3 regions of the Streptomyces luteosporeus genome follow, and region 3 is predicted to be linked to each of the others. Evidence: riboswitches for the same ligand, from Rfam matches in the RefSeq annotation. Region 3 holds a riboswitch; each other region holds the start of a gene.
The links. Region 3 has a riboswitch for cyclic di-AMP ahead of ABD361_RS05520 (C40 family peptidase). Riboswitches for the same ligand answer to the same signal wherever they lie in the genome.
Positions count from the first base shown of each region.

Region 1: it holds a riboswitch for cyclic di-AMP, as region 3 does, so the genes downstream of both, ABD361_RS23875 (transglycosylase family protein) here and ABD361_RS05520 (C40 family peptidase) in region 3, are expected to answer to the same signal.
Region 2: it holds a riboswitch for cyclic di-AMP, as region 3 does, so the genes downstream of both, ABD361_RS25925 (M23 family metallopeptidase) here and ABD361_RS05520 (C40 family peptidase) in region 3, are expected to answer to the same signal.

Region 1 is NZ_BAAASL010000020.1:48,238-52,376, forward strand. It holds gene ABD361_RS23865 (cytochrome P450 family protein) at 1-399, shown strand, start outside; gene ABD361_RS23870 (transglycosylase family protein) at 590-1,591, shown strand; cyclic di-AMP (ydaO/yuaA leader) riboswitch at 1,852-2,026, shown strand; gene ABD361_RS23875 (transglycosylase family protein) at 2,031-2,783, shown strand; gene eno (phosphopyruvate hydratase) at 3,102-4,139, shown strand, end outside.
Region 2 is NZ_BAAASL010000024.1:21,858-25,996, reverse strand. It holds gene ABD361_RS25930 (DEAD/DEAH box helicase) at 1-1,466, shown strand, start outside; cyclic di-AMP (ydaO/yuaA leader) riboswitch at 1,602-1,738, shown strand; gene ABD361_RS25925 (M23 family metallopeptidase) at 1,750-2,862, shown strand; gene ABD361_RS25920 (MFS transporter) at 2,971-4,139, shown strand, end outside.
Region 3 is NZ_BAAASL010000003.1:345,587-349,725, forward strand. It holds gene ABD361_RS05510 (SRPBCC family protein) at 1-76, shown strand, start outside; gene ABD361_RS05515 (NADP-dependent oxidoreductase) at 170-1,096, shown strand; gene ABD361_RS05520 (C40 family peptidase) at 1,132-1,605, opposite strand; cyclic di-AMP (ydaO/yuaA leader) riboswitch at 1,609-1,759, opposite strand; gene ABD361_RS05525 (endo alpha-1,4 polygalactosaminidase) at 1,983-2,840, opposite strand; gene ABD361_RS05530 (spherulation-specific family 4 protein) at 2,837-3,544, opposite strand; gene ABD361_RS05535 (NAD-dependent epimerase/dehydratase family protein) at 3,541-4,139, opposite strand, start outside.

The DNA of each region.
Region 1 (4,139 bases), on a different contig from region 3:
TACGACGGCCCCGTAGAGCTCGCGACCTGGCGTTTTGCCACCCAAAACCTGGTCATCGGCGGGCAGCGGATCGCCGAGGGCGACCCCGTCCTGGTGGTGCTGGCGGCCGCCGACCGCGACCCCGAACGGTTCGCCGATCCGGACGCCTTGGACCTCTCCCGCCGCGACAACCAGCACTTGGGCTACGGACACGGCATCCATTACTGTCTCGGCGCACCGCTCGCCCGCCTCGAAGGGCAGACCGCGCTCGCCACCCTGCTGCGCCGGCTGCCCGACCTCCGGCTCGCCGCCGCACCGGAGGACCTGCGCTGGCGCGGCGGCCTGATCATGCGCGGCCTGCGCACGCTGCCCGTGGAATTCACGGCGCGTCCGCCCGCGCAGGCACCCGCACGCCCTTAGCACATGACGTCCGGTCACCCCGCGGTTATCGCAGCGTGACCTCCGCTACACCGGGTTGTGACTCTTGGGGGCCGTCGCTATGTTCGACGACCATCCGAAGCCGCCTACCCGAGAGGGCCCGAACATGCGCTCAGGCACTGGTAGACATCGCCGTCCCCGTCAGGTCCCCGCCATCGTGCTCGCGGCGGGGGTGACGGGAGCCAGCGTCGCCATGCCGCTGCTGGCTGCCACCAGCGCCACCGCGGCCGACGCGGGCACCTGGGACAAGGTCGCCCAGTGCGAGAGCGGGGGGATGTGGAGCGCCAACCAGGGCAACGGCTTCTTCGGCGGCCTGCAGATCACCCAGGAGCTGTGGGAGCAGTACGGCGGCATCTCGTACGCGCCCCGGCCCGACCTCGCGAGCCGCTCCCAGCAGATCGCCATCGCCGAGAGCATCCTCAAGTCCCAGGGCGCCGGCCCGTGGACGAGCTGCGGTGAGCGCGCGGGCCTCGCCCACAGCGAGCGGGCGCCCGAGGTGGACCCGGGCACCAAGGCCACCCCGCCGCCGGCCGCCGAGACCGGCCGCACGCCGGAGCACACGACCAAGCCCGCGCCGGAGCACGGCTCTCCCGCTCCGGACGCCTCCCGTGCCCCCGATGCCACCCCCGCGCCCTCCGGCACGCCGTCCGGGTCGCCGTCGACGTCGCCCTCCGGGACGGCCACGCCCGCGCCCGGCAGCTCCGGTGCACCCTCCGGCGCCACCCCGGACGCCTCGCACACGCCGGATGCCGGTGGCACTCCGTCAGCTCCCGCGAGCGGCACGCCGGACGCCGGGCCGGGCAAGCACCGCAAGGAGCCCGGCGCCGACCTCCCGTCGGCTCCGGCCGACGGCTCCGCCGGCCCGGCGGGCACGCCCGGAGCCGGCGGCGCGTCCGCCGGGGACGCCGGCGCGGCGGAGGGCTCGGGCCGCCACCGCGCGACCCCGACCGGTCCGGACGACGGCGCACAGCGACCCTCGCGCGGGGGCGATTCCCGGCCGGGCATCCCGGCCGCAAACGACTACACCGTGCAGCCGGGTGACAACCTGTCAGTGATCGCCCAGGAGCACGCGGTCTCCGGCGGCTGGCAGACGCTGTATCAGAAGAACGAAAAAGTTGTCGGAACTGATCCGGACCTTATCCTCCCTGGTCAGCGCCTGGATATCCGTCAATAGCCATGCGGAAAGGGCCGAATGTCCGTTCCAGTCGAAAGTGAGACATGGGTCTCTTCGGCTCGGCGGCGGAGAGCGTCCGTCCGATTTGCGTCCACCTAGGGCCACCTGCGGAAACGTCAGGTTTCCCGCGGTAACCAGAGGCGGCCTTGGCTGAAAAGTGGGGTTTGAACCCGCAGGCCGCCTGTGCTTACCGTCTTCATCGCTCGCCACCGCGAGCACCACGGTCGCCACGCCGAATCCTGCCGGCGGCCGGGGGAGTCGTCGCGCAAGCGCCGTAGGCAGGAGCGGGGGACCCAAGGTAGGTGCCGGACGGACCGGCGGTCAGCGGACCGCAGGGACGGACGGCTTGGGGTGAAGCCCGGTGTTCGCACCGGGCCGGGCAGTCTCACAGCCCGAACCCGACAGCTCACCTCGTAGGCGTCGGTGAGGAAAACGACTTATGTCCAAGGGCAAGCACCGTCGTCCGTCCAAGGCCGTCCGAATCGTCACGCTCGCCGGCGTCACCGGCGCCGCGGTCGCCGCCCCGCTGATGGTCGCGACCTCCGCCAACGCCGCCTCCGTCTCGACCTGGGACAAGGTCGCCCAGTGCGAGTCCAGCGGCAACTGGCACATCAACACCGGCAACGGCTACTACGGCGGCCTGCAGTTCTCGAACGAATCCTGGAAGGCCGCGGGCGGCACCAAGTACGCCCCGCGCGCCGACCTCGCCAGCAAGTCCCAGCAGATCGCCACCGCCGAGCGCCTGCTGGCCATGCAGGGCCCGGGCGCCTGGGGCTGCGCCGGCGCGGGCAACCTGACCTCCGGCGGCGCCAAGGCCGACGTCGACACCTCCGACGACGAGTCCGGCTCCGGCTACACCAAGAAGACCCGCAAGAACACCTCCGCCGAGGGCGCCCACTCCACCAGGAACCACGCGGACCGCAGCGAGCGCCACAGCGCTTCCCAGCGGGCCGCGGCGGCGCAGCAGGACGCCGACGACGCGGGCGAGGAGGCCGCGGCGGCCAAGAAGGCCGCGCCGCGCGAGGTCAAGCAGGGCAACGGCGAGTACAAGGTCAAGGAGGGCGACACCCTCGGGACCATCGCCGACGCCCAGAAGGTGCGCGGTGGCTGGGCGAAGCTCTACGACCTCAACAAGGACGTCATCGACAACGCCGATCTGATCTTCCCCGGTCAGCAGCTGCACCTGCGCTGACCGGAGCCGGTCGAAAGGTGCCGGGCGGCCCGTGGCCGCCCGGCTGCCGGGACCGGCCGCACGACCGCCCCGTTCCGCTGCGCTTCCCCCCGAGCCGCACCGGAGCGGGGCTTCGCCGTTCGAACCACGGTGCCGTTCGAACCGCCGTGCCGGCCGTGTCCCGACGACTGTCCGTTGAGCGAACATACTGGGTTTTCATCCCGTGATATCGGCATTTGTGCCAATTTTCGGCCCGTGGCCCGGTCCAGCGCGGGGAGAGCCCGCGGGGCCCGTTAGGCTCGTGGTGCAGAACTCCAGACACACACGAAGGAGACCCTCGTGCCGTCCATCGACGTCGTCGTAGCTCGCGAGATCCTCGACTCGCGAGGCAACCCCACGGTCGAGGTCGAGGTCGGCCTCGACGACGGCTCCACGGGCCGTGCCGCCGTGCCGTCCGGCGCCTCCACCGGCGCCTTCGAGGCCATCGAGCTCCGCGACGGCGACCCGGACCGCTACCTCGGCAAGGGCGTCGAGAAGGCCGTCCTCGCCGTCATCGAGCAGATCGGCCCGGAGCTGGTCGGCTACGACGCCACCGAGCAGCGCCTGATCGACCAGGCCATGTTCGACCTGGACGCCACCGACAACAAGGGCTCGCTCGGCGCCAACGCCATCCTCGGCGTCTCCCTGGCCGTCGCGCACGCCGCCTCCGAGGCCTCGGACCTGCCCCTCTTCCGCTACCTCGGCGGCCCGAACGCGCACCTGCTGCCCGTTCCGATGATGAACATCCTCAACGGCGGCTCGCACGCCGACTCCAACGTGGACATCCAGGAGTTCATGATCGCGCCGATCGGCGCGGAGTCCTTCTCCGAGGCCCTGCGCTGGGGCACCGAGGTCTACCACACCCTCAAGAAGGTCCTGAAGGCCAAGGGTCTGGCCACCGGCCTGGGCGACGAGGGCGGCTTCGCCCCGAACCTCGGCTCCAACCGCGAGGCCCTCGACCTCATCCTCGAGGCCATCAAGGAGGCCGGCTACACCCCCGGCCAGGACATCGCGCTCGCCCTGGACGTCGCCGCCTCCGAGTTCTACAAGGACGGCGTCTACAAGTTCGAGGGCCAGGACCGCACCGCGGCCCAGATGACCGACTACTACGCCGAGCTCGTCGAGGCCTACCCGCTGGTCTCCATCGAGGACCCGCTGTTCGAGGACGACTGGGACGGCTGGAAGACCATCACCGACAAGCTCGGCGACAAGGTCCAGCTCGTCGGTGACGACCTGTTCGTCACCAACCCCGAGCGCCTCGCCCGCGGCATCGAGGAGGGCACCGCCAACGCCCTGCTGGTCAAGGTCAACCAGATCGGCTCGCTGACCGAGACCCTC
Region 2 (4,139 bases), on a different contig from region 3:
CCCGTGGCGACAGCCGCCCCGGCCGCGAAGACCGTCCCGCCCGCGAAGGCCGTCCCGCCCGGCGCCGCGCCAGCGGCCCCGCACGGGCTGCTGCCGCCGTCGTCGAGCCGGCCGCCGACTTCGAGGTGCCCGAGGCCACGACGCCGGCGCTGCCGCCCGTCGCCTCCTTCGCCGACCTCGACATGCCCAGCGCGCTGCTGAAGACGCTGACCCGCGAGGGCGTCACCGAGCCCTTCCCCATTCAGGCCGCGACCCTGCCGAATTCCCTCGCCGGGCGCGACGTCCTCGGCCGTGGGCGTACCGGTTCCGGCAAGACCCTCGCCTTCGGGCTCGCGCTCCTGGCCCGTACCGCGGGCCGGCGGGCCCTGCCGGGCCGGCCGCTGGCGCTGGTGCTGGTGCCCACCCGCGAGCTCGCGCAGCAGGTCACCGACTCCCTCACCCCCTACGCGGCCGCCCTGGACCTGCGTACGGTCACCGTCGTCGGCGGGCTGTCCATCGGCCGGCAGGCGCAGGCCCTCGGCCGCGGTGCCGAGGTCATGGTCGCGACGCCGGGCCGGCTCGCCGACCTGCTCCAGCGCGGCGACTGCGCCCTGGGCGACGTGACCGTCACCGTCCTGGACGAGGCGGACCAGATGGCCGACATGGGCTTCCTGCCCCAGGTCACCCGCCTGCTCGACCAGGTCGCCCCGGGCGGCCAGCGGATGCTGTTCTCCGCGACGCTGGACCGCAACGTCGACCGGCTCGTCCGCCGCTTCCTGACGGACCCCGTCACCCACTCCGTCGACCCCTCGGCGGGCGCGGTGGTGACCATGGAGCACCACCTGCTGCACGTCGCCGACGTGGAGGCCAAGCGCGAGGTGGTCACCCGGATCGCGGCCCGCGAAGGCCGCGTGATCATGTTCGTGGACACCAAGCGGGGCGCCGACCGGCTGGTCAAGCGCCTGCTGACGCAGGGTGTGCGGGCCGCGGCGCTGCACGGGGGCAAGAGCCAGCCGCAGCGCAACCGCGTCCTGGAGCAGTTCCGCACCGAGCAGGTGACGGCGCTGATCGCCACGAACGTGGCGGCGCGCGGCATCCACATCGACGGGCTCGACCTCGTCGTCAACATCGACCCGCCCGTCGACCACAAGGACTACCTGCACCGCGGCGGCCGTACGGCCCGGGCCGGCGAGGCGGGCACCGTCGTCACGCTCGTCCTGCCCGAGGAGCGGCGCGAGATGCGGCAGATGATGGCGACCGCGCGCATCGCCCCGGCGACGGCCGACGTCCACCCGCAGGACGCCGAGCTGGCCCGCATCACCGGCGCCCGGGAGCCGAGCGGCATCCCGGTGACGATCGCGGTGCCCACGCCCCGGCAGGAGCAGTCCCGGTCGGAGCAGCCCCGGCAGGAGCAGGCGCAGCGCCGTCCCGGGCGCGGCCGCACCCGCCCGGCCCGGCGCCGCCGGCCCGCGGGGGAGCGCGCATAACAATTGACGCTCCGTCAGAAAATCGGAGCGTCAACACGCCTGCGGATTCACCCGTTCGGCTTGGAATCCGGTCGCGCTGTCTATTAACGTTCGATAACGCAGCGCGGTCCTGGATACCGCCGCAAGAGGCGGTGCCGCGCGCCTTCGCCGAATCCCGTGAACGGAACCGGGGAACCATCCCTTTGGGGTGAATCGGGCCGCGCACCGGCCCGTAGGAGACCTTCCTGCTCCGAACCCGACAGCTAACCCGGTAGGCGAGTGGGAAGGAAAGGAGTGCGCCCCGGTGGCGTCCAACAGGCACGGTGCCGACGACGGTTCCTACACCGCGTACGACCCTCCGATCGTCCCGGCTTACGCCCCGCCCTACGATCCCGGCGCCACCGGCCCCGGCGACGACCTCCCGGCGACGCCGCTCGAGCGCGGCCGGCACCGCGCCGCCAAGCAGCGCGGCGGCACGATGGCCCGCAGCGGTGCCGTCCTCGGCGTGGGCATGATCGCGGCCGTCGGCGCGGGCGGCATGGCCAGCGCGCAGGACCGCCCGGCGGCCCCCATATCCGTGCCCGACCCCGGCCGGGACGCACCCGCCGCCCCCGCGGCATCCGCGGCGGCGTTCACCGAGGAAGCCGCCGACGCGGGCGAGGTGCTGCGGACGCGCATCATGCAGCAGGCCGAGCACCAGCAGGAGGCGGCGGAAGCGGCCGTGCAGGCGGCCGAGGCCCGGGCGGCAGCGGAACGGCACCATGCGATGGCCGCGCAGCAGGCGGCAGTGGCGGAGGCCGAGGCCAAGGCCGCTGCCGCGGCCCGGGCGGCGGCAGCCCGCGCGGCAGCGGCGCACGCGGCGGCAGCCGCACCCGCCCAGGCCGCGCCGCCGCAGCAGCGGACCCACCAGGCCCCACAGGCCCCGCACGCTCAGCAGGCCCCGCGTTCCGCGCCGCAAGCGCACCGCGCTCCCCAGCCCCACCGCGCCCCGCAGGCGCATCCGCAGGCGCAGACCGCCGCATCCTTCACACTGCCCCTGACCTCCTACACCCTGACCGCCGGCTTCGGGCGGGCCGGGGCGATGTGGTCGTCGCACCACCACACCGGCGAGGACTTCGCCGCCCCGACCGGCACTCCGGTGCGGGCCGTGAGCGGGGGCACGGTCACGCAGGCCGGCTGGGCGGGCGCGTACGGCTACCGCGTCGTGCTCACCCTCGGTGACGGTACGGAGGTCTGGTACTGCCACCTGTCGTCGATGGTGATCACCTCCGGCAAGGTCGGCGCCGGCACGGTCATCGGCCGGGTCGGGGCGACCGGCAATGTCACCGGTCCCCATCTGCACCTGGAGGTGCGGCCGGGCGGTGGCGCCCCGGTGGACCCGCTGTCCTGGCTGCGCAGCCGGGGCCTGCAGCCGTAGCGCGCGCTCCGCAACCGCAGGGAGGCAGCCGGGTCATAGCGGCGTGGATTCCCCTACGTATCCCGATTTTCCGGGAATGTTATCCGTGTGATCGGGAAATCAGAGGATGTGACGACGACCGCACCGACGATCACCACGTCCGTTCCCGCCCGCCTGGACCGGCTGCCCTGGTCCCGGTGGCACTGGACGGTGGTGATCGGGCTGGGCACCGTCTGGGTGCTGGACGGTCTGGAGGTCACGGTCGTCGGCAACATCGCCGGCCGCCTCTCCGAACAGGGCAGCGGCCTGCCCATCACCTCCGGCGGGGTGACGGGCCTGGCCGCCGCGCTGTACGTGGCGGGGGCGTGTTCCGGGGCGCTGTTCTTCGGCCGGCTCACCGACCTCTTCGGCCGCAAGAAACTCTTCATGGTCACCCTGGCCGTCTACCTGTCGGCGACCGCGCTGACCGCACTGTCGTACTCGTCCTGGTGGTTCTTCGTCTTCCGCTTCATGACGGGCTTCGGCATCGGCGGCGAGTACGCGGCCATCAACTCCGCCATCGACGAACTCATCCCGGCCGTCTACCGCGGCCGCGTCGACCTGATCATCAACGGCAGCTTCTGGCTCGGCGCGATCGCCGGATCGCTGCTGTCGATCCTGATGCTGGACACGAGCATCTTCGCCAAGGACGTCGGCTGGCGGCTGACCTTCGGGCTCGGCGTCGTGCTGGGCCTGGTGATCCTGCTCGTCCGGCGCCACGTTCCCGAAAGCCCACGCTGGCTGTTCATCCATGGCCGCAGCGGGGAGGCGGAGGAGCTGGTCACGGAGATCGAGAAACGCGTCGTCGCGGAGAAGGGCGCCGAGCTGCCGCCCGCGAAGGGGCGCTTCACCATTCGCCAGCGCGAGAGCTTCGGATTCCGGGACATCGCCCGGACCGTCTTCTCCGACTACCGCCGCCGGGCGGTGCTGGGGCTCGCCCTCTTCATCGGACAGGCGTTCCTCTACAACGCCATCACGTTCGGCTTCGGCGCGATCCTCACCCGCTTCTTCGGCGTCTCCACCTCCCGCACCGGCTATTTCTTCGCCGTCATAGCAGTGGGCAACTTCCTGGGCCCGCTCTTCCTCGGCAAGCTCTTCGACACGCTCGGCCGGCGCATCATGATCACCTCGACGTATCTGCTGGCCGGACTGCTGCTGTTCGCGACCGCCTGGCTCTTCGGCAGCGGCCGGCTCAACGCCGTCACCCTGACCGCGTGCTGGGCCGTCGTCCTCTTCTTCGCCTCGGCCGGAGCGAGCAG
Region 3 (4,139 bases):
GCGGCTGGAGGAGTTCAAGGCGGGCATGCGCGCCACCCTCGAAGGCGTCAAGCGGCTCGCCGAGGAAGGGGCGTAGGCGCCGGCACCGGAGCACGGTATCCGGGTGGCGGTCCGGCCCGGCCTGGCGGCGAATCGGCCGGTCGTCGATCAAGGTGATCACATGACGACGATCAAGGCGATCTCCTTCAGCTCGTACGGACCGGCCGACGTCCTGCGGCCGGTCGAGGTGCCGCTGCCCGTCCCCGGGCCGGGACAGGTCCGCATCGCGGTGCGCTGCGCCGGCGTCAACCCGCTCGACCACAAGCTGCGCAGCGGTGCCATGGCCGGCACCTTCCCCCTGGAGCTGCCGCACGTCCCCGGCGTGGAGGCGTCCGGCCTGGTCGAGGCGGTGGGGGAGGGCGTGACGCAGGTACGGGCGGGGGACGCCGTGTTCGGGCGCACCGTGACCGGCGCCTACGCCGAGCAGGCGCTGGCCCGGGAGGACCAGGTCGTCATCAAGCCCGTCTCGCTCGCCTGGGAGGAGGCGGCCGCCCTGCCGGTGGCCGCCGAGACGGCCCGGCGGGTGATGGAGCTGCTGGACCTCGGCGACGGCGAGACGCTGCTCGTCCACGGCGCCGCCGGCGGCGTGGGCACCCTGGCCGTGCAGTTCGCCCGGGCCCGCGGGGTGCGGGTCATCGGCACGGCGAGCGAGTCCAACCACGCCTACCTGCGCGGCCTCGGGGCGATCCCGGTGACGTACGGGCAGGGGCTCGCCGAGCGGGTGCGCGAGGCGGCCGCGCCCGGCCGGGTGGACGCGGCGCTGGACGCCGTGGGCAAGGGGGACGCCGTGTGGGTGTCCGTCGAGGTGACCGGCGGCGCCGACCGGGTGGTGTCGATCGCCGACGCCGAGGGCGCCCGGCTGCACGGGGCCCGCTTCAGCTCGGGCGGCCGGGAGGTACGGCCGGTGCCCGCGCTGAACGAGGCGCTGGCCCTGCACGAGGCGGGGCTGCTGCAGCTGCCCGTCCACCGCCTCTACCGCCTGGAGGAGGCGGCCGACGCGCACCGGGAGAGCGAGCACGGCCACCTCACCGGAAAGATCGTCCTCGCCGTCGCCTGACGGCGGCCGGCGAGGACGGGAGGCCGGGGCGGGGGTCAGCCCACCCGGCCGTACCAGACGCTGCCGGTCCAGATGCGTTCCTTGCGCACGGTGGTGCCCGGCTTGGGGGCGTGCCAGATCGTGTTGCTACCCGCGTAGATCCCGACGTGGTAGACGTTGCTGCCGGAGTGGAAGAACACCAGGTCGCCCGGTGTGCGGGAGCCGGCGGAGATGTGCCGGGTGCGGTTGTACTGGTCGGCGGCGGTGCGCGGCAGGTTCTTGCCGGCCTTCTTGAACGAGTACAGGGTCAGGCCCGAGCAGTCGAAGCGGTTGGGGCCGGTGGCGCCCCACTGGTAGGGGGAGCCGGCCTTGGAGGCCGCGATCCTCAGTGCCTGCTCGCCGGTGGTCGCCGCCGAGGCGCCGGGGGCGAGGCCGGGAACGAGGACCGATGCCGCGACGGTGGCGGCGGTCAGGGCCGACGCGGTGGCGGCCCGGGAAACGAGTGCAGGTATGCGAGGCAACGCAGACATGCCACAGCCCTTCGGCATCCGCCTGCGAAAGATGACCTGTCGGGTTCGGGCTGCGAAGTTGCCCGGCCAGCATCTGGCTTCACCCCAAGGACCACCGCGTTCGTGGTCCGTACCGCTTGGGTCTCCCGCTCCTGCCGATCGACGAATCGATTCCGCACCCGGTGCGGCGGCAGGACTCGGCGTTCCGCCCGGGTGGCCCGCCTCGGTGACGGGATCTTGTGTTCGACGAGAGATCCTGCACCATCGCCCGCCCGGATTCCGTACCCGGAGCGGCAATTGTGAACTTCTTCACTTCGGGCGAAATGGTGCAACCATCACCTGTCCAGACCGCCTGTCCTGCGACGGAAGGCGGGCTACCGCGGGTAGGTGACGGCCCGTCAGCACGGCTCGCGCCAGGCGTCCAGCTCCAGCTTCTTGCGCATCGAACTCAGCCCCAGCCGCTTCGCCGTGCCGCAGAATTTGTCCGTCGGAAGGTCGTATTCGACGTGGAAGACCGCTTTGTTCTCCTTGATGAAGGGGGTCAGCTTCTCGCACTCCTTGTACTGCGCGCACTGCTCGTTCACCGCGAAGTCGAAGTCGCCCACCAGCGCGGGAATCTGCTCCAGGTCGTTCTTCAGCCCCACCGCGAGCCCGCGCTCGTGCGCCAGCCGCGCCAGCATCCGGTTGAACGCCAGCTGGTGGGCGGCCGTCAGCGGAAATCCCGTGCCGTTGCGGAACCCCTCCGTCAGATCCGGCTCGACCGCGTCGAAACCCTTCTGACGGCACATGTCCATGCGGGCGGCCATGAGCGGCCGCAGCTCGTCCAGACGGCGGATGTCCAGCCACTTCTCGCCGTCCCAGCCCTTGTTCTTGCGGCCCAGCAGCCCCTTGGGGAACGCGTCCTTGTCCGGCCGGAAGTCCTCCCACGCACCGGCGTTGATGTAACAGATCACCTTCCGGCCGCGGGCGTGCAGCGCCGCCACGGTCTCCGCCGTGTTCTCGAAGCCGTCGATGTCGTAGACGGGCACGTCGAGGGAGGTGTCGGCCGCGGCGAGCTTCCCGCCGAGCTGCCACTGCCAGGCCGTGCCCGGGCGCGGCTGCCAGCGGTCACCGGGCCGCCCCGAGGGGGCCGGCGCGGTGGCCGTCGGCCTCCCGTCCGGCTCGCCGTCCTCGTCCTCCTCCGGCGCCGACGAGCAACTCGCCAGCACCAGCAGCAGCACGCCCAGCAACCCGGCCCGTAGGCGCCGGTCCTTCACCGCGTCCCTCCCCGTTCCTGTTCCCGTTCCTGTTCCTGCATCTCCTGCGCACCGGCCGGCGGCGGGGCGCTGCGCCACGGGTTCGCACCCGTGCCCGGCACGGCGCAGTGCACGCCCGCGCCGCGGACCGCGGCCGTGCGGGCCACCTCGTGCGCCCGCCCCTCGGGCACCGCGTGCACCAGGTGGCAGAAGCGCTCCGGCGGATGGTCGGCCGTCCACGCCGGCACCCGCGCCCGGCGGTAGTCCTCCCACGTCCCCTCGAAGGTCACCAGCACATCGGCCAGCTCCGCGTACCCGGGGTCCGGGTGCGTGCCCGGGTTGAGCACGGCGCTGCGGGCGCCCAGCACCCGCGCGGCCAGCACCAGCCGGCGGTAGCGGGGCAGGTGGGCGGCGTGCACCGGCACCTGGTCGAGGAAGACCCCGTCCACCTCGTACCACCGGCGGTGCCGGCGCACGTCGGCGACCACGGCGCGGGTGCGCCGCCGGCCGTACCCGGTGTCGACGTACCCCAGCAGCGCGACGCCCGCGGCGCGCAGCCGTCCGGCCACCGCACGGAAGGCCGGATCGGGCCGGTCGCCGGGACCGTCGGCCGCGTTGAGCACCACCGCGTGCAGGCGCGGGGCCTCGCGCAGCAGGGCCTCCCACGCCTGTGGCCCCTCGCCGGGATGGACGTACAGCGGGACCAGCAGCCGCCCGGACGTCACCGGACGTACTCCTCGGGCCGGTCGCGCACCTCGGCCCACAGATCCGCCAGGGACTCCTCCAGCGAGCGGCGCGGGGTCCACCCCAGGCTGCGGGTGACGGCGGTGGTGTCGGCCTGCTGCCAGGGCACGGCGGCCGAGCGCGGCGAACCGTCGCCCTGCTCGTCGACGCGCTCGCCCACGTCCCCCGTGAAGCCGCCCGCCCGCAGCAGCCCCTCGGCGACGTCCCGTACGAGACGGGCCGTGCCGCTGCCGACGTTGAGGACGGCGGGCAGCGGCCGGGGCGCGGTCACGGCCCGGGCGACGGCCTCCGCGACGTCCCGTACGTCGACGAAGTCGCGGTACGCCGACAGGTCGCCCGTCTTCACCCGGCCGTCGGGGCCCGCCGCGCGCGGCGCGGCGGCCAGCCGGCCGGGCAGGGAGGCGGCCGGGGCGCCGGGGCCGACGGGGTTGAACACCCGCAGCACCACCGCGTCCAGGCCGGATCCGGTCACCGCGAGGGTGCCGGCGAGCTTGCTCGCGCCGTACAGCCCGGCCGGGCGCGCCGGGCCGGCCTCGGCCGCCGGCCGGTGGCCGTCGGCCGGCCCGTACTCGGCCG